DNA from 2 places in the Nocardiopsis sp. CA-288880 genome. Region 1 is predicted to be linked to the other one. Evidence: riboswitches for the same ligand, from Rfam matches in the RefSeq annotation. Region 1 holds a riboswitch; the other holds the start of a gene.
The links. Region 1 has a riboswitch for S-adenosylmethionine ahead of ACQPYD_RS24410 (aminotransferase class V-fold PLP-dependent enzyme). Riboswitches for the same ligand answer to the same signal wherever they lie in the genome.
Positions count from the first base shown of each region.

Region 2: another riboswitch for S-adenosylmethionine. It lies ahead of thrC (threonine synthase); the one in region 1 lies ahead of ACQPYD_RS24410 (aminotransferase class V-fold PLP-dependent enzyme).

Region 1 is NZ_CP192105.1:5,634,774-5,644,569, reverse strand. It holds gene ACQPYD_RS24435 (RelA/SpoT family protein) at 1-1,994, shown strand, start outside; gene ACQPYD_RS24430 (nitroreductase/quinone reductase family protein) at 2,123-2,590, opposite strand; gene ACQPYD_RS24425 (acyl-CoA dehydrogenase family protein) at 2,761-3,951, opposite strand; gene ACQPYD_RS24420 (CaiB/BaiF CoA transferase family protein) at 3,948-5,309, opposite strand; gene ACQPYD_RS24415 (DUF3870 domain-containing protein) at 5,317-5,700, opposite strand; SAM riboswitch class IV at 6,052-6,166, shown strand; gene ACQPYD_RS24410 (aminotransferase class V-fold PLP-dependent enzyme) at 6,227-7,597, shown strand; gene ACQPYD_RS24405 (ABC transporter ATP-binding protein) at 7,854-8,663, shown strand; gene ACQPYD_RS24400 (FtsX-like permease family protein) at 8,660-9,796, shown strand, end outside.
Region 2 is NZ_CP192105.1:635,950-645,745, reverse strand. It holds gene ACQPYD_RS02945 (ubiquitin-like small modifier protein 1) at 193-471, opposite strand; gene thrC (threonine synthase) at 552-1,811, opposite strand; SAM riboswitch class I at 1,825-1,966, opposite strand; gene ACQPYD_RS02935 (alpha,alpha-trehalose-phosphate synthase (UDP-forming)) at 2,271-3,707, shown strand; gene ACQPYD_RS02930 (GrpB family protein) at 4,023-4,622, opposite strand; gene ACQPYD_RS02925 (S8 family serine peptidase) at 4,993-6,159, opposite strand; gene ACQPYD_RS02920 (DUF3263 domain-containing protein) at 6,390-6,674, shown strand; gene otsB (trehalose-phosphatase) at 6,970-7,797, shown strand; gene ACQPYD_RS02910 (serine hydrolase domain-containing protein) at 7,766-8,797, opposite strand; gene argJ (bifunctional glutamate N-acetyltransferase/amino-acid acetyltransferase ArgJ) at 9,008-9,796, shown strand, end outside.

The DNA of each region.
Region 1 (9,796 bases):
GGATGCAGGAGGCCACCCTCGCCGCCGCGCTGCTGCACGACACCGTCGAGGACACCGACTACTCGCTGGACGAGCTGCGCTCCGACTTCGGCGACGAGATCGCCGAGCTCGTCGACGGCGTCACCAAGCTCGACAAGGTCAAGTACGGCGAGGCCACCCAGGCCGAGACGGTGCGCAAGATGGTCGTGGCGATGGCCCGCGACATCCGCGTCCTGGTCATCAAGCTGTGCGACCGGCTGCACAACATGCGCACCCTGCGCTACCTGCCGTCCAAGGCGAAGAGGGAGAAGAAGGCCCGCGAGACCCTGGAGATCTTCGCCCCGCTGGCCCACCGGCTGGGCATGAACACCATCAAGTGGGAGCTGGAGGACCTGGCGTTCGCCACCCTCTACCCCAAGCGCTTCGACGAGATCGCCCGCCTGGTGTCCGAGCGCGCCCCCCGGCGCGACGTCTACCTCCAGGAGGTCATCGAGGCGGTCTCGGGCGACCTGCGCGAGTCCAAGCTCAAGGCGACCGTGCGCGGGCGCCCCAAGCACTACTACTCGATCTACCAGAAGATGATCGCCCGCAACTGCGGCTTCGACGAGATCTACGACCTCATCGCCGTGCGGGTCCTGGTGGACAGCGTCCGCGACTGCTACGCGGCCCTCGGGACCATCCACGCGCGGTGGAACCCCGTGCCCGGGCGGTTCAAGGACTACATCGCGATGCCCAAGTTCAACATGTACCAGTCGCTGCACACGACGGTGATAGGGCCCTCGGGCAACCCGGTCGAACTCCAGATCCGCACCAGGGCGATGCACCGCCGGGCCGAGTACGGCATCGCCGCGCACTGGAAGTACAAGGAGGACCGCAACAGCGGCCCCGAGGCCAGGCCCAAGGGCAGCACGGACATGCAGTGGCTGCGCCAGCTCATCGACTGGCAGCAGGAGACCAAGGACCCGGGCGAGTTCCTGGAGTCGCTGCGGTTCGACCTGTCGGTGCAGGAGGTGTTCGTCTTCACCCCCGACGGCGACGTCATCCCCCTGCCCCAGGGCGCCACCGCCGTCGACTTCGCCTACGCGGTCCACACCGAGGTCGGCCACCGCACGGTCGGGGCCAGGATCAACGGCCGCCTCGTCCCGCTGGAGAACGAGCTGCACAACGGCGAGACCGTGGAGATCCTCACCTCCAAGACGCCCGACGCCGGTCCCAGCCGGGACTGGCTGAACTTCGTCAAGAGCGCGCGCGCCCGCAACAAGATCCGGCACTGGTTCACGAAGGAGCGCCGCGAGGCGGCGATCGACCAGGGCAAGGACGAGATCGCGAAGGTGATGCGCAAGCAGGAGCTCCCGGTCAAGCGCCTGTTCAGCGGCGAGGCGCTCATCGCCCTGGCCGGCGACCTGCGCTATCCGGACGTGGACTCCCTCTACGCGGCCGTGGGCGAGCACCAGGTCAGCGCGCAGAGCGTGGTGGCCAAGCTTGTCGACTCGCTGGGCGGGCTGGAGAGCCACACCGAGGACATCGCGGAGTCGTCCCTGCCCACCAAGGCGCCGCGCCAGCGCCAGGCGGGCAACCCCGGCGTGGTCGTGGAGGGCGACGCCGACGTGTGGGCGCGCCTGTCCAAGTGCTGTACGCCGGTCCCCGGCGACGAGATCGTCGGTTTCGTCACCCGCGGGAACGGCGTGTCCGTGCACCGCGAGGACTGCGTGAACGCCGCGACCCTGGACACCGAGCGCATGGTCAAGGTGGACTGGTCGCCCACCGAGGACTCGATGTTCCTGGTGGCGTTGCAGGTGGAGGCGCTGGACCGGTCCCGCCTGCTCTCCGACATCACGCGGGTGCTGTCCGACCAGCACGTCAACATCCTGTCCGCGACCGTCCAGACGAGCCGCGACCGGGTCGCCCAGAGCCGGTTCACGTTCGAGATGGCCGACCCCGCCCACCTGGGCAGCGTGCTCCGCGCCGTCCGCGGCGTGGACGGCGTCTACGACGTCTACCGGGTCCGCAACTAGGGGTCGGCGGGGAGACGGCGCGCACCGGCCCGCAGGTCCTCGCGGGCGGCGGCCGCCCCGGACGGAGGGAGGCCCCGGCCGCGCCCTCGCGGGCCGGCCGGGGCCTCCTCGTGTTCCCGCGCCCGGTGTCAGATCCGGATCGTCGTGGAACGCACGATCTCGAAGACCGGGTGCCGGTCGGCCTCCTCCGCGAACGCCTCGTCCGGGGCGTCCGGCGGCGCGTCGAAGTACGGCCCCACGACGGCGGCCCGCGGGTGGTTGACGTACTCCTTGAGCAGGGGTCCCGCCTCCTCGTGCCCGAGTTCGCGCACGCTCACCAGTTCGATCCAGCCGCCCTGGCGCAGGGTCGCGAACCCGTCCTCGCGGATGTTGCGCACCCAGTCGACCTCGCCGTACGGGGACACCAGGAACCTGCCCCGGTCGCTGTCCAGCACGTCGAGCGGGACGGTCCGCAGGAAGCCCGACTTGCGCCCGCGCGTGGTGAGCAGGTGGGTCGCGGGCGTCCCCAGGCCGTACTTGACCAAGCCGCTGACGAAGGCGTTGGCGACCCGCCGTACCCGCGTCATCTCGAACCGCTTCGTCGGTTCGTTCACCATCTCGGCAACTCCCTCGATCGGATGCTCCCCATTGTGGTGGTTCCGGGCGGCCGACGACACCGGCGGAGGGCCGTGATCCCGCCTCCGGGCCGCTCCGCCCGTGCCGCTGGCCCCCGCTCCGCCCCGCCTCCCGGGGCGCCGTGCGGACCAGGGGGCCCGGAGGGCACGGGTCAGCGGAAGGCGGAGATCCCGGTCACCGCCTGGCCGATGCTGAGCGCGTGGATCTCCTCGGTTCCCTCGTAGGTGGCGACCGTCTCCAGGTTCACCATGTGGCGCATCACCGGGTACTCCAGGGTGATGCCGTTCGCGCCGTGGATTCCGCGCGCGGTGCGCGCGACCCGCTGGGCCGCGGCCACGTTCGCGAACTTGCCGAAGCTCACGTGGTTGTGGTGGCAGTCCCCCCGGTCCTTGAGGCGGCCGATCCGCAGCGCCGTCATGCCCGCGTGGTTGACGTCCACGACCATGTCGGCGAGCTTGCGCTGGGTGAGCTGGAACCCGCCGATCGGCTGCCCGAACTGCTCGCGTGTCGCCGCGTACTCCAGGGCCGCCCCGTAGCAGGCGCGCGCGGCGCCGACGGCGCCCCACACGATGCCGTAGCGGGCCTCGTTCAGGCACGACAGGGGCGCCCCCAGCCCCTTCGACGCGGGCAGCACCGCGTCGGCGGGCAGGCGCACGCCCTCCAGGACGAGTTCGGAGGTGATGGACGCGCGCAGCGACAGCTTCTTGTGGATGACGTTGGCGGAGAACCCGGGGGTGTCGGTGGGCACCACGAACCCGCGGACGCCCTCCCCGGTGGCCGCCCACACCACGGCCACGTCGGCGACGGACCCGTTGGTGATCCACATCTTGGTGCCGTCGAGCACCCAGTCCGTGCCGTCCCTGCGGGCGCGGGTGCGCATGGAGCCCGGGTCGGAGCCGGAGTCGGGCTCGGTCAGCCCGAAGCAGCCGACGGCCTCGCCCGCCGCCATCCTCGGCAGCCACGCGTCCTTCTGCTCCTCGGAGCCGAACTTGTGGATGGCGGCCATGGCCAGCGAGCCCTGCACGGACACGAAACTGCGCAGACCCGAGTCGACGGCCTCCAGTTCGCGGCAGGCCAGCCCGTAGGCCACGGCGCTGGAGCCGCCGCAGCCGTACCCCTCCAGGTGCATGCCCAGGAGCCCGAGGTCCCCGAAGGCCTTGGCGAGCCCGCGCGGGTCGGGCAGGGTGCCGGCGTCGAACCACTCGGCCACGTTCGGCAGCAGTTCTCGCGAGGCGAAGCCACGCACGGCGTCGCGGACGTCCCGCTCGGTGTCGGACAGTTCGGCGTCGAGGGCCAGGAAGTCGTGCGGGTCCGGGGCGGCGGGCCTGCGGGAGTCGCTCATGGGTGGGTGTCCCTTCGTGGTGCGTCGGCCGGTGCGGCCTGGGGCGGGGTTGCGGGGGCGGTCCGGCGGCCGACCGCCGGCACGGGGCCGGGCTCCTGGACGGCCCCGCGTTCGACCATGGCGTCCACGCGCGCCGCGTCCACGCCGAGTTCGGCGAGGATCCGGCGGGAGTGCTGTCCCAGGAGCGGCGGGGCCGTGAGCGGCGGTGGGGCGCTCTCCAGCCGGAACCCCGCCCGGACCTGTTCGATCGGCCCCGCCGCGGGGTGCTCCACGGTGCGCAGGACGTCGTCTCCGGCGGCGTCGGCCGTGCGCAGCGCGTCCAGCACCCCGCGTACCCGCCCCACGGGGACCCCGGCCCCGACCAGCAGGTCCATCCAGTGGTCGGCCGGCTCGGCGCGCAGGACGGCCGACAGCTCCCCCACCAGTTCGTCGCGGTGGGCCACGCGTCCCGGGTTGGTGGCGTAGCGCGGGTCCTCGGCCAGGTCGGGGCGGTCCAGTGCCCGGCACAGCCGCTGGTACAGGGCGTCGTTTCCGGCGGCGACCACGATCTCGGCGTCGGAGGCCGGGAAGACCTGGTAGGGCACGATCGTGGTGTGGGCGTTGCCGACGCGGGCCGGCTCCGCCCCCGTCACGAGCGCCTGCTGTGTGAGGTTGACCAGGCCGGACAGCGTGGAGTTGATCAGCGACGCGCTGACGTTCTCGCCGCGGCCGGTCGCGCGGGCCCTCGTCAGCGCCCCGAGGATGCCGACGGCGGCGTTGAGCCCGGTCAGCACGTCGGTGAGGGCGACCCCCACCTTGCTCGCCGGTCCCTCGGCCGGGCCCGTGGTCGCCATCAGGCCGCTCTCGGCCTGCACGACGATGTCGAACCCGGGGCGGGCGGCCGGCTCGTGCTCCGGGCCGAAGCCGCTCACGGAGCAGTAGACGACGGCGGGGTTGCGCGCGCTCACCGCCTCGTAGCCGAGCCCGAGCCGGTCGATCACGCCGGGGCGGAAGTTCTGGACGACCACGTCGGAGGACGCGCACAGCTCCTGGACGGCGGCCAGGCCCTCGGGGTCCTTCAGGTCCACGGCCAGGCTGCGCTTGTTGCGGTTCACCGACAGGAAGTAGGCGGCCTCGCCGGGGCCCCCGCCCCCGTCGGCGGGGCCCGCCCAGGGCGGGCCCCACGCCCGGGTGTCGTCGCCGCGGCCGGGCTGCTCGACCTTGACCACCTCCGCGCCCATGTCGGCGAGGAGCATGGTGGCGTACGGGCCCGCCAGGACGCGGGAGAGGTCGGCGACGCGCACCCCCGCCAGGGGCAGCGGGGCGGCCGGGTCGGAGGGGTCGGGCGCGGGGTCCGCGCCGGATCGGGTGTCGGTCACGGGGGTGTCACTCCTCGGAGTCGGCGCCGCCGGGCAGCTGGTCGCCCTCCCGCAGCTGGTAGTAGGACTCCAGGCAGCGGCGCAGGGCCGTGGTCAGCGCGGCGCCGGACTGGCCGGCGTACCGCGTCTGCACCCGGCTGACCAGATCGGCGATGTCCTCGGTGACCGAGGCCCCCTCGACCAGGGCGCGGAAGAAGTCCTTGCCCAGGTCGGTGAGCAGGGTGGTGTCCGCGGCGACGATGCGGCCGTCCGCGGTGTCCACGGCGAGGACGACGCCGAGCCGCTGGTACTGGGAATGGCTGGCCACGGAGTCGGGAAGACGGGCGTAGCCGGAGATGAGGACAACCCTGGGGTTGCGGAGAACCTGCTGGATACGGTCGTCGCCGTGCAACGGACACACCTCTCGCTCGCGGGCATGCGAAAACTCCAACGCTCTGGAGTCTCGCGCCTGGAGGGCGGCCGGGGGACACCGGGCGCCCGCAGCGTGAGGGCAGGCACCCCAAGTATGTCCTGACCGGTTCGGCGGCTGTCAAGCGGGGCGCGGCCCGTCCCGTCCCGTTCGCCCCCCTTGCCCCGCGCCCTCCGATGCGGCCGTGCGCCCCGCGCCCGGCCTCCCGTACGGATCGATCCGCCGGTCCTCCCGCGCGGCCGGCCCTTCCGAGCCCCGGTCCCGCCGGTGTGCGGCCCGGGCCGCAGGGGACCCCTGGTTCCTCCCGGGGCGCGTGTGCTAGCCTGCCTCGCAGGTCACGAGTACCAGCGCTAAGCCCCGGCTTGCTGGTCGGCAACCCTCCTTCCGCGGTGGGGTGCCCCGGGTGAGGACCAGGTCCCGACACGACCGTGTCGGACAAGCGCGGACCCCTGTGGTGTAGCCGTGACGGCGCCCCCGCGGGTCCCACGACCCGCAGAAGAGGTGCCCCATGACCGTCGTCAGCCCCATCCACACCGCGCGCTCGTTCCGTTCCGCCGCCCCGTCCGCACACCCCTCGGGCGGCGCCGCCGAGTGCACGGTCGTCGCCTCGGACGAGGGCGTGCCCCTGGTCACCGGTGAGCGCGTGGAGTACGCGAACTTCGACTACGCCGCCAGCGCCCCCTGCCTGACCCCGGTCGCGGACGCCCTGGCCGACGCGCTGCCCTACTACGCGAGCGTGCACCGGGGCGCGGGCCACCACTCCCAGGTGAGCACCGACGCCTACGAGCGGGCCCGCCGCAGCGTCGCCCGCTTCCTCGGGGCCCGCTCGGAACCCGCCGACGCGGTGGTGTTCGTGCGGGGCACCACCGACGCCCTCAACCTCCTGGCCCGCTCCGTGCCGGAGGGCTGCACGGTCGTGGTGTTCGAGACCGAGCACCACGCGGCCCTCCTGCCCTGGGAGCACCCCGCCGCACGCGCCGGGAGAGTGGTCCGCCTGGCGCTGCCCGCCACCCCCGAGGCGGCCGTCGAGGCGGCCCGCACCGCGCTGCGGGAGTCCCCCGAGGGCCCCAGGCTCCTGTGCGTGACCGCCGCCTCCAACGTCACGGGCGAGATCTGGCCGGTCGGGGAACTGGTCGCGGCCGCGCACGCCGAGGGCGCCCGCGTGGTCGTGGACGCCGCCCAGTACGTGCCGCACCTGCCGTTCAGCCTGGAGGAGACCGGCGCCGACTACGTGGCGCTGTCCGCGCACAAGCTCTACGCGCCCTTCGGCTCCGGGGTGCTGGCCGGCCGCGCCGACTGGCTGCGCGAGGCCGCCCCGTACCTGTCCGGGGGCGGCGCCACGCGCCTGGTCACCGAGCACGAGGTGGTGTGGAACGACCTCCCCGCGCGCCACGAGGCGGGCAGCCCCAACGTGCTCGGCGCCGTGGCCCTGGCCGCCGCCTGCGACACCCTCACCCCCGACGTGCAGGGACTCCTGCACATCCGCGAGTCCGCCCTGTTGGAGCGGCTGCGCGCCGGGCTCGCCGACGTGGAGGGCGTCACCGAGCTGACCCTGTGGGGCGACGAGCACCCGAGGGTCGGCATCGTCTCGTTCACGGTGGACGGGCTGCCCGCCGACCTGCTGGCCGCGGCGCTCTCCGCCGAGCACGGCATCGGGGTGCGGGACGGGCTCTTCTGCGCCCACCCGCTCACCCGGCGCCTGCTGCCCGAGGGCCACGCCCAGGCGGTTCGGGCGAGCCTGGGGGTCGGGACGACCCCGGAGCACGTGGACCGGCTCGTCGACGCGATCGCCGACCTGGTCGCCCACGGGCCGGCCTGGGAGTACGCCGACTGCGACGGCCGACTGGCCCCGGTCCCGGACCCGCGCAACGTGCTCTGACGCGGGAGCGGTGCCCGAAAGGAGGCGCCCCGGCGGCCGGCGGGCCGCCGGGGCGCTCCCGTGCCCGGCCCCGCGGGCCCCGGCCCCGCAGCCCCCGGGCGGACGGCCCCGGCGCCGCGATGGTGGTGCTGGCTGTAGCTTCCTTCGGACAGCGCGCAGCATGGTGCGCCGGTACCGGGCTCCGTAGTGTCGTCAGGGACGTGGACGGCCCTTCCCGAGCCACGTCCTCCCCGACGCCGACCTGCGAGGACTCGCCATGCCCGCCCCTTTCCGCACCCCCACGCACACGGCTCCGGGCGGCCGGCCCCCCGCACCGGGCGCCGTGGGCGGCCCCGCCGGGGCCGCGGTCGCCCTCACGGCGGTCCACCGCTCCTACACCGACGGCGACGGCCGCGTGTCCGCCCTGGACGGGGTCACCCTCAGGGTCCCCCGGGGGACCTTCCTCGCCGTCATGGGGCCCTCCGGCTCCGGCAAGAGCACCTTGCTCAACTGCGCCTCCGGCCTGGACCGCGTCACCTCCGGCACGGTCGAGATCGGCGGGAGGGACATCAGCGGCCTCCGGGAACCGGACCTCACCGTCTTCCGCCGCGACCACGTGGGATTCGTCTTCCAGTCCTACAACCTGGTCCCCACCCTCACGGCGGAGGACAACATCACCCTTCCGCTGCGCCTGGCCGGGGTGCGGCCGGACGCCGGGTGGATCGACGAGCTCGTCCGCAGGGTGGGTGTGGCGGACCGGCTGGGACACCGGCCCACGGAGCTGTCCGGCGGCCAGCAGCAGCGGGTCGCCATCGTGCGCGCGCTCGCCGCCCGGCCCGACATCGTCTTCGCGGACGAGCCCACCGGCGCCCTCGACGGCGCCACCGCCGACCGGACCCTGTCCCTGCTCAGGGGGATCGTGGACGACCTCGGCCAGACCGTCGTCATGGTCACCCACGACCCCGCCGCCGCGGCCCGCGCCCACGACACCGCCGTGATGGCCTCGGGGCGCGTCGTGGACCTCCTCCACGCGCCCGCCGCCGCGGACCTCGCCGGACGCCTCGCCTCCCTGGGGGCGGACCGATGACCGGGAAACCCGACGCACGTCCCGCCCCCGGCCGTGGGGGCGACGGTTCCCTGGCCCTGAAGCTGGCCCGGGGCCGCGCCGCGTCCCTGGCCGCGGTCGCCGTCGCGGCCCTGGGCGGGTCCGCGCTCATCACGGTCGGCGGGGTCGTCGCCGACACCGGCGTCCGCTCCGTCCTCCCGGCCGGCCGCCTCGCGGGCGCCGACGTCGTGGTCACGGCGCCCCAGAGCGTGGAGGTGCCCGAGGACCTCGACATCGCCCTCCCCGAACGGGCGCCCGTCCCCGGGACCGTGGTGGACGCGCTGGCCGAGCTGCCCGAGGTCGGCCTGGCCGTCGGCGACGTGGGTTTCCAGGCCGCGGTCCTGGGCGAGGACGGGCCCGTGGCGGGCGCCGATCCGCGCACCGCCGGGCACGGGTGGTCATCGGCCTCCCTGGCGGGAGGGGACGGCCTGACCGGCGAGCCGCCGGGCGCCCCCGGCGAGGTGGTCCTGGACCGCGCCTCGGCGGCGGCGTCGGGCGCGGAGGTCGGCGGGGAGGTCCGCCTCGCGGCAGGAGGCCGGACGGCCGCGTATCGGCTGACCGGCGTCCTGGACACCCCGGCGCCCTTGATCCTCGTGGACGACTCCACCGCCGCGGACCTGGCCGGACGCTCCGAAGGCCCCCGCGAGGGCACCGTCGACCTGGTCGGCCTGCACGCCGCGGAGGGCGTCACCGACGCCGAACTCCGCTCCGCGGTGGAGGCGAGCGCCGTGTTCGGCGAACACGGCCTCGTCGCCCTCGCCGGCGACCGGCGCGGCGACGCGGAGTCGCCGGGGGCGGCGTCCGCACGGTCGGAGCTGGTCGCGATCGCCGCCTCGCTCAGCGGCACCGTCCTGATCGTCGTCGGTTTCACGGTCGCCGGCGCCCTCTCGGTGTCCGTCGCGGCCCAGCGCCGGGACCTCGCCCTCCTGCGAGCGGTCGGCGCCACACCGCGCCAGATCCGCCGCCTCGTCGCCTTCCCCAACCTGATCGCCACCGCCCTGGTCCTGCCCTTCGGGATCGCCGCGGGCTACCTGCTGGGGGACGGTGCGCTCCGGGGCCTGGCCGCACTGGGGATGACGCCCGCGGGCCTGCCCGCCGTCCTCGGGCCCGCGCCC
Region 2 (9,796 bases), 2.6 Mb from region 1:
CCGGCCCCCAGAATACGAGGCCGGACGGGCGCGGCCCCCGTGCCCACCGCGCCTCCCGCCCCGGCGGGCGGACCGGGCGCCGGGGCGGAGGGACGCCGCGAGGGGGCGGCCCGGCCCGCCGCGACGCGCGGGGGCGGGGCCGCCCCCTCGCGGGCGGCGGCGGGCGGCGCCGTGACGGCGCGCGGCGAGCGGTCAGCAGCCCCCGGCGACGGCCGGGATGATGGAGACCTTGGCGCCGTCGGCGATCTCGGTCTGGAGGCCCTTCTCGAAGCGCACGTCCTCGTCTCCGACGTACACGTTGACGAAGCGGCGCACCTTGCCGCTGTCGTCGAGGATGCGGGCGCGGATGCCCGGGTAGTTGGCCTCCAGGTCGTCCAAGAGCTCGGCGAGGGTGCTGCCCTTCGCCTCGACCTCGGAGGCGTCGTCGGTGTAGGTGCGCAGGATGGTGGGGACGCGGACGCTGGCGCTCATGGCGGTGTTCTTCCTTCTGCTGTGGGTCGGCGGGCCGTCGCACGGCCCCGCCGGGACGGACTGTGCTTGCGGAGCGGCGGTCAGACGAGGCCCGCGTCGGCGAACGCGCTCAGGGACGGCTTGATCGTGGCCGTCACGCCGGCGTCCACCGCGTTGAGGGTCTTGAGCCCGTCCCCGGTGTTGAGCACCACGGTCCGCGCCTTCGGGTCGAGCCGGCCCTCGCGCACCAGCTTGCGGAGCACGCCCGTGGTGACGCCGCCCGCCGTCTCGGCGAAGACGCCCTCGGTGCGGGCGAGGAGCTTGATGGCGTCGACGATCTCGTCGTCGCCCACGTGCTCCACGGAGCCGCCCGTGCGCTGGGCGATGTCGAGCACGTACGGCCCGTCCGCCGGGTTGCCGATCGCCAGCGACTTGGCGATGGTGTCGGGCTTGACCGGCTGGATGACGTCGATGCCCTTCTCCCAGGCCTGCGCGACCGGGGAGCAGCCCGTGGCCTGGGCGCCGAAGATCCGGTACGGGCGGTCCTCGACCAGGCCGAGCTTGATCAGCTCCTGGAAGCCCTTGTCGATCTTGGTGAGCTGGGAGCCGGAGGCGATCGGGACGACGATCTGCTCCGGCAGCTGCCAGCCGAGCTGCTCGGCGATCTCGTAGGCCAGCGTCTTGGAGCCCTCGCCGTAGTAGGGGCGCAGGTTGACGTTGACGAACCCCCAGCCCTCGCCGGCCGGGTCGCCGATCAGCTCGGAGCAGAAGCGGTTGACGTCGTCGTAGTTGCCGTCGATGGCGACGACCTTGCCCCCGTAGACGGCGGCCATGACGACCTTGGCCTCCTCCAGCCCCGCGGGGATGAACACGCAGGAGTCGAACCCGGCGCGCGCGGCGGCGGCGCCGACCGCGCCGGCCAGGTTGCCCGTGGAGGAGCAGGACAGGGTGGTGAAGCCGAAGGTGCGCGCCGCCTCGACCGCGATGGCGACCACGCGGTCCTTGAAGGAGTGCGTGGGGTTGCCGGAGTCGTCCTTGACGTACAGGGAGTCGATGCCCAGCTCGGCGGCGAGGCGGTCGGCCTTCACCAGCGGGGTCAGGCCGGGGGCCATGTTGGGCAGCTCGGCCACGTTGTCCGGGACCGGGAGGAGGGAGCGGTAGCGCCAGATGCTGTTGGGGCCGCTCTCGATGTCGGCGCGGGTGACGTCCCCGAACTCGTAGGCCACCTCGAGGGGGCCGAAGCAGAACTCGCAGGCGAACTTGGGAGTGAGCTCGTAGCGCCGACCGCATTCGCGACAGGAGAGCGCGGTTCCGGGGCCGAAGGCGCGGACGGAGGTGGGTTCGGCGGCAGTGATCGCCATGGCGAGGCGTCTCCCCTCATCTTCCCTGGCGGACACCTTGTCCCCAGGCCGGAGTTGGCACCTGCCCCAGCCGCCTCACGGGTTCGTGAGTAGTGCGCGCTGGGATGGTTGCCGGGGCTTCGCAGGGCCGGTCCCTCCACCCCTCTGGATGAGCAATATGAAGTTGTGGGCGGTCCTGTCGGATCCGCACGGTCACTGTAACGGACTCGTCGGCCGGTTTTCCACGGCTGGTGATCCGGGTAACACGAACCCGCTCACATGCTGAGACGTCGCCGGTCGGCGCGCCGGGGGCGCACGCGCCCTGTTTCGGGAGCGTGACGCGCGGCACCGTCGGCCCCCGAGGGGTTTGGGGCGGCTGTCGACCGGCGAGACATAGGGTGCGATCCGCTTCCGCGACGGCCGCGCCCGACCGCCCAGGCGGCGGCGACGGCCCATCCGCACCTTCGAGAGGACGACCACGTGGACAAGGCCCAGATCCTCATCGCCTCCAACCGGGGACCGGTGTCCTTCTCCACCGCCGACGACGGTTCTCTGGAACAGCGTCGGGGCGGGGGCGGGCTCGTGTCCGGCATGATCTCCGTCGCCACGGAGATCGACAGCCTCTGGGTGTGCGCCGCCCTGTCCGACGCCGACAGGCGTGCGGCGGAGGAGGCGCCCGGGGCCCGGCTGGACCGCGCGCACGACCTCGGCGGCATGCGGGTCCACATGCTGGACATCCCCGAGCGGACCTTCCAGGGCGCCTACACCGGGGTCGCCAACTCGACCCTGTGGTTCGTGCAGCACATGCTGTACGACATCCCGAACAAGCCGTCGTTCGGCTCGGACTTCCGGCGGCGGTGGGACGACTACACCGCCTACAACAACGCGTTCGCCGAGGCCCTGGTCACCGGCGCCGCGGACGGCGCCCGCGTGGCCGTGCAGGACTACCACCTGGCGCTGGTGCCGCGCATCCTGCGCACCCGCCGCCCCGACCTGCGCATCGCGCACTTCTCGCACACGCCGTGGGCGCCGCCGGAGTACTTCCGGATGCTGCCCGGGCACGTCGCCCGCGAGCTGCTGGAGGGCATGCTCGGCGCGGACCGGCTCGGATTCCTGAGCCCCCGCTGGGCGGACGCGTTCCTGCGCTGCTGCGCGGAGATCCTGCGCGCGGAGGTGGACTTCGCCCGGCGCACCGTGGAGTACGGCGGCCGGCTGGTCGGGGTGGGCGTGCACGCGCTCGGCGCGGACGAGGAGGGGCTGCGCGCGAGCGCCGCCGAGCCGGCCGTGGCCGAGCGCCGCGCGACCCTGCGGGAGGCCGTCGGCGACACCCGGCTCATCGTGCGGGTGGACCGCACCGAGCTGTCCAAGAACATCGTGCGCGGGCTGGAGGCGTACCGGGAGCTGCTGACCTCCCACCCGGAGTGGCGGGGCCGGGTGACGCACCTGGCGTTCGCCTACCCGAGCCGCGGGGACGTGCCCGAGTACCGCGAGTACACGGACGCGGTGCTGCGGACCGCCAAGGAGATCAACGAGGAGTTCGCGACCCCCGAGTGGACGCCGCTGGTGCTGGAGGTCAACGACGACTACCCGCGTTCGCTGGCGTCGTTCCAGATGGCCGACGTCCTGCTGGTCAACCCGACCCGGGACGGCATGAACCTGGTGGCCAAGGAGGGGCCGGTGCTGTCGGAGCACGACGCGGTGCTGGTGCTCTCGCGCGAGGCCGGCGCCGCCGACGAGCTGGGGCGGCACGCCCTGCTGGTCAACCCCTACGACACGCTGGAGACCGCGGAGGCGCTGCACCGCGCCCTGTCGATGCCCGAGGACGAGCGCCGCAAGCGCCGGGAGGGGCTGGCGGAGGCCGCCGTGGCCCTGCCGCCGCGCCGGTGGTTCCAGGACCAGCTGCGGTCCCTGGACTGACACGGTCGGTCCGTGCCACGGGCCACCGCCCGGAGTCCCGTCGGCAGCGGCCCCGCTCGAGCCGCTCGGCATCCGCGGGAGCGCCCGGGGGCGGTGGACGCGTCCCGGCGGCCCCGGGCCGGACCGCGCGGGCCCCCGGGGGCCCGGACGCCCGACGGGGCCCGCTGAGCGCCTCCGCCCCGGCCGGGGCCCGTCGTCGGGGCCCGGGGCCCTGCCTGGGCCCGGCCTGGGCCCTGCGGTCTGCCGGGGCCCCGCGGTCTGCCGGAGGGGGTCGGCGGGGCGCCCCGCACGGGTTCGCGCCCCGCGCCGCGCGGATCAGTCGCCCGGGGACGCCGTCCGCCGCGCCCGCGCCTCGTCGAGGAGCTGCTCCACGACGGCGGTCTTGGCGTCGGAGTAGTCCTGGATGCGCTCCCAGGTGCGCTCGGCCAGCTCGCGTTTGACCGCGGTGTAGCGTTCGCGCGCCCCGGCGTCGGCGATGAGGTGGTCCCGGAAGAGGCGCATCCGCTCCACCTCCTCGCAGCCCTCCCCGAACACGTGCAGGTTGAGGTTGATGTCCGGCCCCTTGAGGACCCGGTGCTCGTACCAGTCGGGCTCCCTGATCACCACGGAGTAGCCGGCGGCCAGCAGGTCGGGAAGGTAGGACGGCTCGTCGGCGGGGTCGGCGACGACCAGCAGCAGGTCGACGCACGGCTTCGCGGCCATGCCCGGGACCGCGGTCGATCCGACGTGCTCGAAGAGGAGCACGCGGTCGCCGAGGGCTGCGCGGACCTTCTCCGACTCGCGTTTGAACAGGTAGGGCCACTTGGCGTCGTACTGGGAGATGTGGACGCGGCCGTTGACGAGGTTGCGGGAGTCGGGGGAGGCGACCGGCGGAGCACCTCGTGAGGGCAACGGCGATGCTTCGAGGGGAGACATTCTCCAAAGCCTTGTCCCCCCGGGAGCCCGCGTCAAGAGCGTCCGAGCGTGCTTACATATGCACGCGCAGACGTCACATCACGGGCTGTGGGCCGGGTGTGACGAGCCGCGACGCTTCCCGCCCCGGAGGGCCGGAAAGGCCTTCCGGAAGGGCTCCGCGGGGCCCGCGCGCGGCCCCGGGGCCCGGCTCCGGCGCGGCCCTTCCACGCGCCGCCCGGCGGGGGCGGCGGACGGGGGAGGCGTCCACCGGGCGGTCCCCTCCGGCGCGGGGCGCGTCGCACGGCACAGGGGCGCGTCACGCGCGAACGGCGCCCGCGCACACCGGCGCCCGCCCCCGGACGGGGGCGGGCGCGGCGGGCGTCGGCCCGGATCAGTCGCCGCGCGTCTTGCGGCGGCGGCCGCCCCTCGGCTTGCGGCGGCTCGCGGGACCGGCCTCGGCGGCCCGCTCGGCGGCGATCTGCTCGTCCTCCTCGCGGCGCTCGGCCTCCACCCCGTAGGGGTCGGCCGTGCTGCGGCGGATCCAGACGACCAGCAGGACGATCCCGAGGACCACGACGGCGCCGACGGTGACGAACCACGCCCAGACGGGCACGCCCCCGGACTCCTCCCCCTCGTTCACGAGCTCCTCGTCGATGAGGGGGATGTCCTGCGCGATCCCGGCCGCCTGCGTCTGCGCGCTGGGCAGGTGCAGGGCGGGCAGTCCTCCGGGCCCCTGCTGGGCGCCCTCGACCAGGGCCTCGCGGACCTGTTCGGGGCGCAGCTGCGGGAAGTCCGCGCGCAGGAGCGCGGCGGCGCCGGCCGCCATGGCGGCGGCGTACGGGGTACCGGTCACCTGGACCTGCCCCATGTCGGGTCCGGCGGTCTCCAGGTCGGCCCCGGGGGCCGTCAGTCCGATGCCCGCGGCCTCCGGCGAGCCCGGGATGAGCTCGCCGCTCTCGGCGGTGCCGGCGACCGTGAGGACGTTCGCGTCGTCACGGCCCCCCGCCGGGCCCACGACCAGGGCGCCGTTGCGGACCGCGTCCTGGGTGGCGCCGGTCAGGTCCACCGACCCGTCGGTCTCCGGGAGCAGGATGACCTGGGCGCCCTCCTCCGAGGCGAAGCGGATGGCGGCGGGCAGCTCGTTCCCGGTGGGCAGCACCAGGAGCTCGGAGGCGGGCGACACCCCCAGCACGCCGCCGTCGGCGTCCATGCCGTGGCCGTGCCCCGCGACCAGGGCGGCGGCGCCGCTGCCCTCGTCCCGGTCGCCGTCCTCCCCGAACTGCGTGTCGACCGTGACGTTGTCCACCAGGTCGGGGTGGTCCTCGTAGACGGCGATCCCGGGCAGCGCCACGGTGATGCCCTGGCCCTGGGTCTCCTCCCAGAGCTCCCGGGCCCCGATCGCCTGGAGGCCCCACTGCTCCGGGCTCAGGTCCGGTTGGCCGTCGGCCGCGGCGGGGACCGCCGTCAGGCCGAGGACGGTGACGGCCGCGCAGGCCGCGGCGGTCCCACCAAGAACATGGCGTGTGTGTGTCCTGTCACGACTGTTGCCCCCGAGCACGTCTGGCTCCCTCGAACGATGCGGTCGACGTTCCACGCGGCCCTCCCCGGACCTCCCCAATCCTGTCATGGGCACAGGATTCAGGCGTGTACAAGTGACCCCGGGGGTAGAGAACGTAACTGTATCCCTGCTGCCAGTCCTGTGTTTTCGGGTCCGCATACGGCATGTCGAGTCGCTAGCATGAGTCGCGCCGATCCGGACAAACCAATTTCCCGTCCAGGGGGTGTCCCATGCCGAATATCGGTCCGACCGGAGACGGTCAGTCGGCCCTCGCCGAACGCGAACAGCGCATCCTCGCCTTCGAACGCCAGTGGTGGAAGTTCGAGGGCTCCAAGGAGCAGGCGATCCGTGACGAGTTCGGGTTCTCCGCGACCCGTTACTACCAACTGCTGAACGGGCTGGTGGAACGCCCCGAGGCCCTGGCGTTCGACCCGATGACGGTCAAGCGCCTGCGCCGGCTGCGCGCCGACCGCCGCCGGCAGCGCAACGCACGCCAGCTGGGCATCCAGCTCTGAGCCCCTTCCGCCTTCTCTTTTCGGTCACGTGAACGCACCACCCGCTCGGGGCGACGACCTCACCCCGCGGACGGCGTTCTCCACCGGACCCCTCGGGCGTGTCGCACCGGCCGATCCCGGCGCGCCGCCCCTCCCCGGTCGGGGATGCCGACCGCCGCAGGGGACCACCCCGCCAAGGCCGGGACCCCCGTCCCCGCGGCCCCGGTCCGGACGGAGCGCACGGGCGCTCCGGCGCTCCACCCGCCCTGATCCGCCCGCCCCGCCCCCGTGCGCGGCCCCACCGGAAAGGCCCTCCATGACCCTGCCCCGACCGAGCACGGACGCCGGACGCGCCGCGCTCGACGCCCTCGTCACCGTCCCCGGACGCGCCCTGGCCGCCTTCGACTTCGACGGCACGCTCTCACCGATCGTGGACGACCCGCGCGAGTCCGCGCCCTACCCGGGGATCGTGGACACGCTCGCCGACCTGGCCGGGCTGATCGGCTCGGTCGCGATCATCACCGGGCGGCCCGCCGCCGCGGCGGTCGCCATGGGCGGGCTGGAGCGGGTCCCCGGCATCACCGTGCTCGGCCACTACGGCGCCGAGCGCTGGGAGGGCGGAGAGGTCCTGGCCGCCGACCCGCCGCCCGGCGTGGCCCTCGTCCGGGAGGAGCTTCCCGGCCTGCTCGCGCGGACGGGCGCGCCGGAGGGCACCTGGATCGAGGACAAGGGCCGGTCGTTGAGCGTGCACACGCGGCGCACCGCCGACCCCGACGGCGCGCTCGCCCTGGTCGCCCCCGCCCTGGCGGAGCTGGCCGAGCGGGCGGACCTCCGGCTGGAGCCGGGCCGGATGGTGGTCGAGCTCCGTCCACAGGGTGTGGACAAGGGCGCGACGCTCACCGCGCTGGTCGAGGAGACCGGCGCGGGCACGGTGCTCTACGCCGGGGACGACCTCGGCGACCTGCCCGCCTTCGGGGCCGTGGCCGCCCTGCGCGGGACGGGCCTGCCCGGTCTGACCGTGTGCTCCTCCTCGGACGAGGTGGCCGCGGTGGCCGAGGCCGCCGACCTGGTCGTGCCCGGCCCCGCCGGACTGGCGGAACTGCTCGGGGAGCTCACGGCGGCGATCCGTGGGCCTGGGGCGTGAGCGCCGAGCGCGCCGCCGAGCGCAGGTCCCCCAGCCCGACCCGGTCGCGCCCGTAGTGCACGGCGTTGGTGAGCACGCCCACGTACCGGCCGCTCTCCGGGTGCAGGAACAGGCTCGTCCCCGTGAACCCGTTGTGGTGGACCACCCCCTCGGGGGTGATCAGCCAGCCGAGCCCGCGCCACAGGCGCTGGCCGGCGTCGACGTGCGGCTGCCAGCTCTCCCGCACGAACGGCGAGGGCACGGGGCCGGACCCGCCCCCGTGGAGCCGCAGCACCTCCCGGGCGTACGCGCCCAGGTCGATGGCGGTCGAGAACACGCCCGCGTGCCCCGCCACGCCGCCCATCAGCGCCGCCGCCTCGTCGTGCACCACGCCCCAGGCGGGCGCGGCGCCCGGCAGGCGGCGCTCGGTCGGCGCCACTGCCGGTGACCGCGCCAGCGGCCCGTAGCCGGTCGAGCGCATCCCCAGCTCGTCCCACAGGTCGCCGGCGAGCCGGTCCAGGCCGGTGTCGTAGAGGCGTTCCAGGAGCAGGCCGAGCAGGATGAACCCCCGGTCGACGTAGCGGTACCCGGGCTCCTCCAGCGGATCGGCGAGGATGGCCTCGGCCAGGTCCTGGTCGGCTCCCACGTAGCGCTCCAGCCACGTCACCGGGTTGAGCCTGGCCGTGTGGGTCAGGATCTGGCGCGTGGTCACCGGGGCGCCCGGCAGCCCCTCCGCGTCCAGGTATTCGGACATGGGGGCGTCCAGGTCCAGCACCCCCTCGGCGACCGCCCGGCCGACCAGGGGCCAGGTCGCCATCACCTTCGTCAGGCTCGCCACGTCGTAGGCGACGTCCGGAGCGGTGTCGCTCTCGCCGTCGGTCCGCCCCACCGCGACGAACTCCCACATGCCGCCGGTGCCGATGACGGCGGCGCCGCCGGGCAGCCACCCGGCGTCCACCATCACCTTCAGGACGCCGCGGATCCGCGCCCCCGTCTCCGTGAGCCAGTCACCATCACGCACAACACGTCTCCCCCCGGTCTTCTCCCCCTCGGCGGATACCCCGTTATCCGGTCGTTGTCACACGGTCGCCCAAGGGGCACAGGACGAAACCCGTGCAGGTCAAGACCGTAATGCGGCCCCGTGTCCGCGAGGGCGCGGTCCGGGGCACGGGGCGCGTCCGGCCGCGGGACCGCGGAGTAGTGTGGCGCCGGAGAAGCCCCGAGGAGGACCATGAGCAGCCAGACCCCCGTACCCGCCGGATTCCGCGGCGTGGCCGGAAACATCGGGATCAAGGACCCGAAGGACGACTTCTTCGCGGTCGTGTCGGAGGTCCCCGCGAACGTGTCGGCCGTGTTCACCAGGTCCCGGTTCGCCGGGCCGAGCGTGCTGCTCAGCCGCAGGACGGCCGCGGACGGCCGGGCGCGCGGCGTCACCGTGATCGCCCGCAACGCGAACGTGGCCACCGGCCGGGTCGGCGACGACCACGCCCGCGAGCTGCAGGAGGGCGTGGCCCGCGCCGCCGGGGTGGCCCCGGAGGACATCCTGGTCGCGTCGACCGGCGTGATCGGGCGCCCCTACCCGATGGAGAAGGTGCGCGCCCACCTGGAGGGGCTGCCCGCGGAGTTCCCCCCGGCGGACCTGGACCGCGCGGCGGGCGCGATGATGACCACCGACACCCACCCCAAGGCCGCCTCCGCCCGGGTGGGCGGCGCCACCGTCACGGGCATCGCCAAGGGCGTCGGCATGATCGAGCCGAACATGGCGACCATGCTGGCCTGGTTCTTCACGGACGCCGAGCTGGAGCAGCCGGTGCTCGACGCGGTGTTCCGCCGGGTGGTGGACCGGACGTTCAACGCGCTGAGCATCGACACCGACACCTCGACCAGCGACTCGGCGGCGGTGTTCGCGAACGGGCTGGCGGGCCCGGTGGACACCGCCGCCTTCGAGGCCGCCCTGTACGAGGTGGCCCTGAAGCTGGTGCGCATGATCGCCTCGGACGGCGAGGGCGCGGGCAAGCTC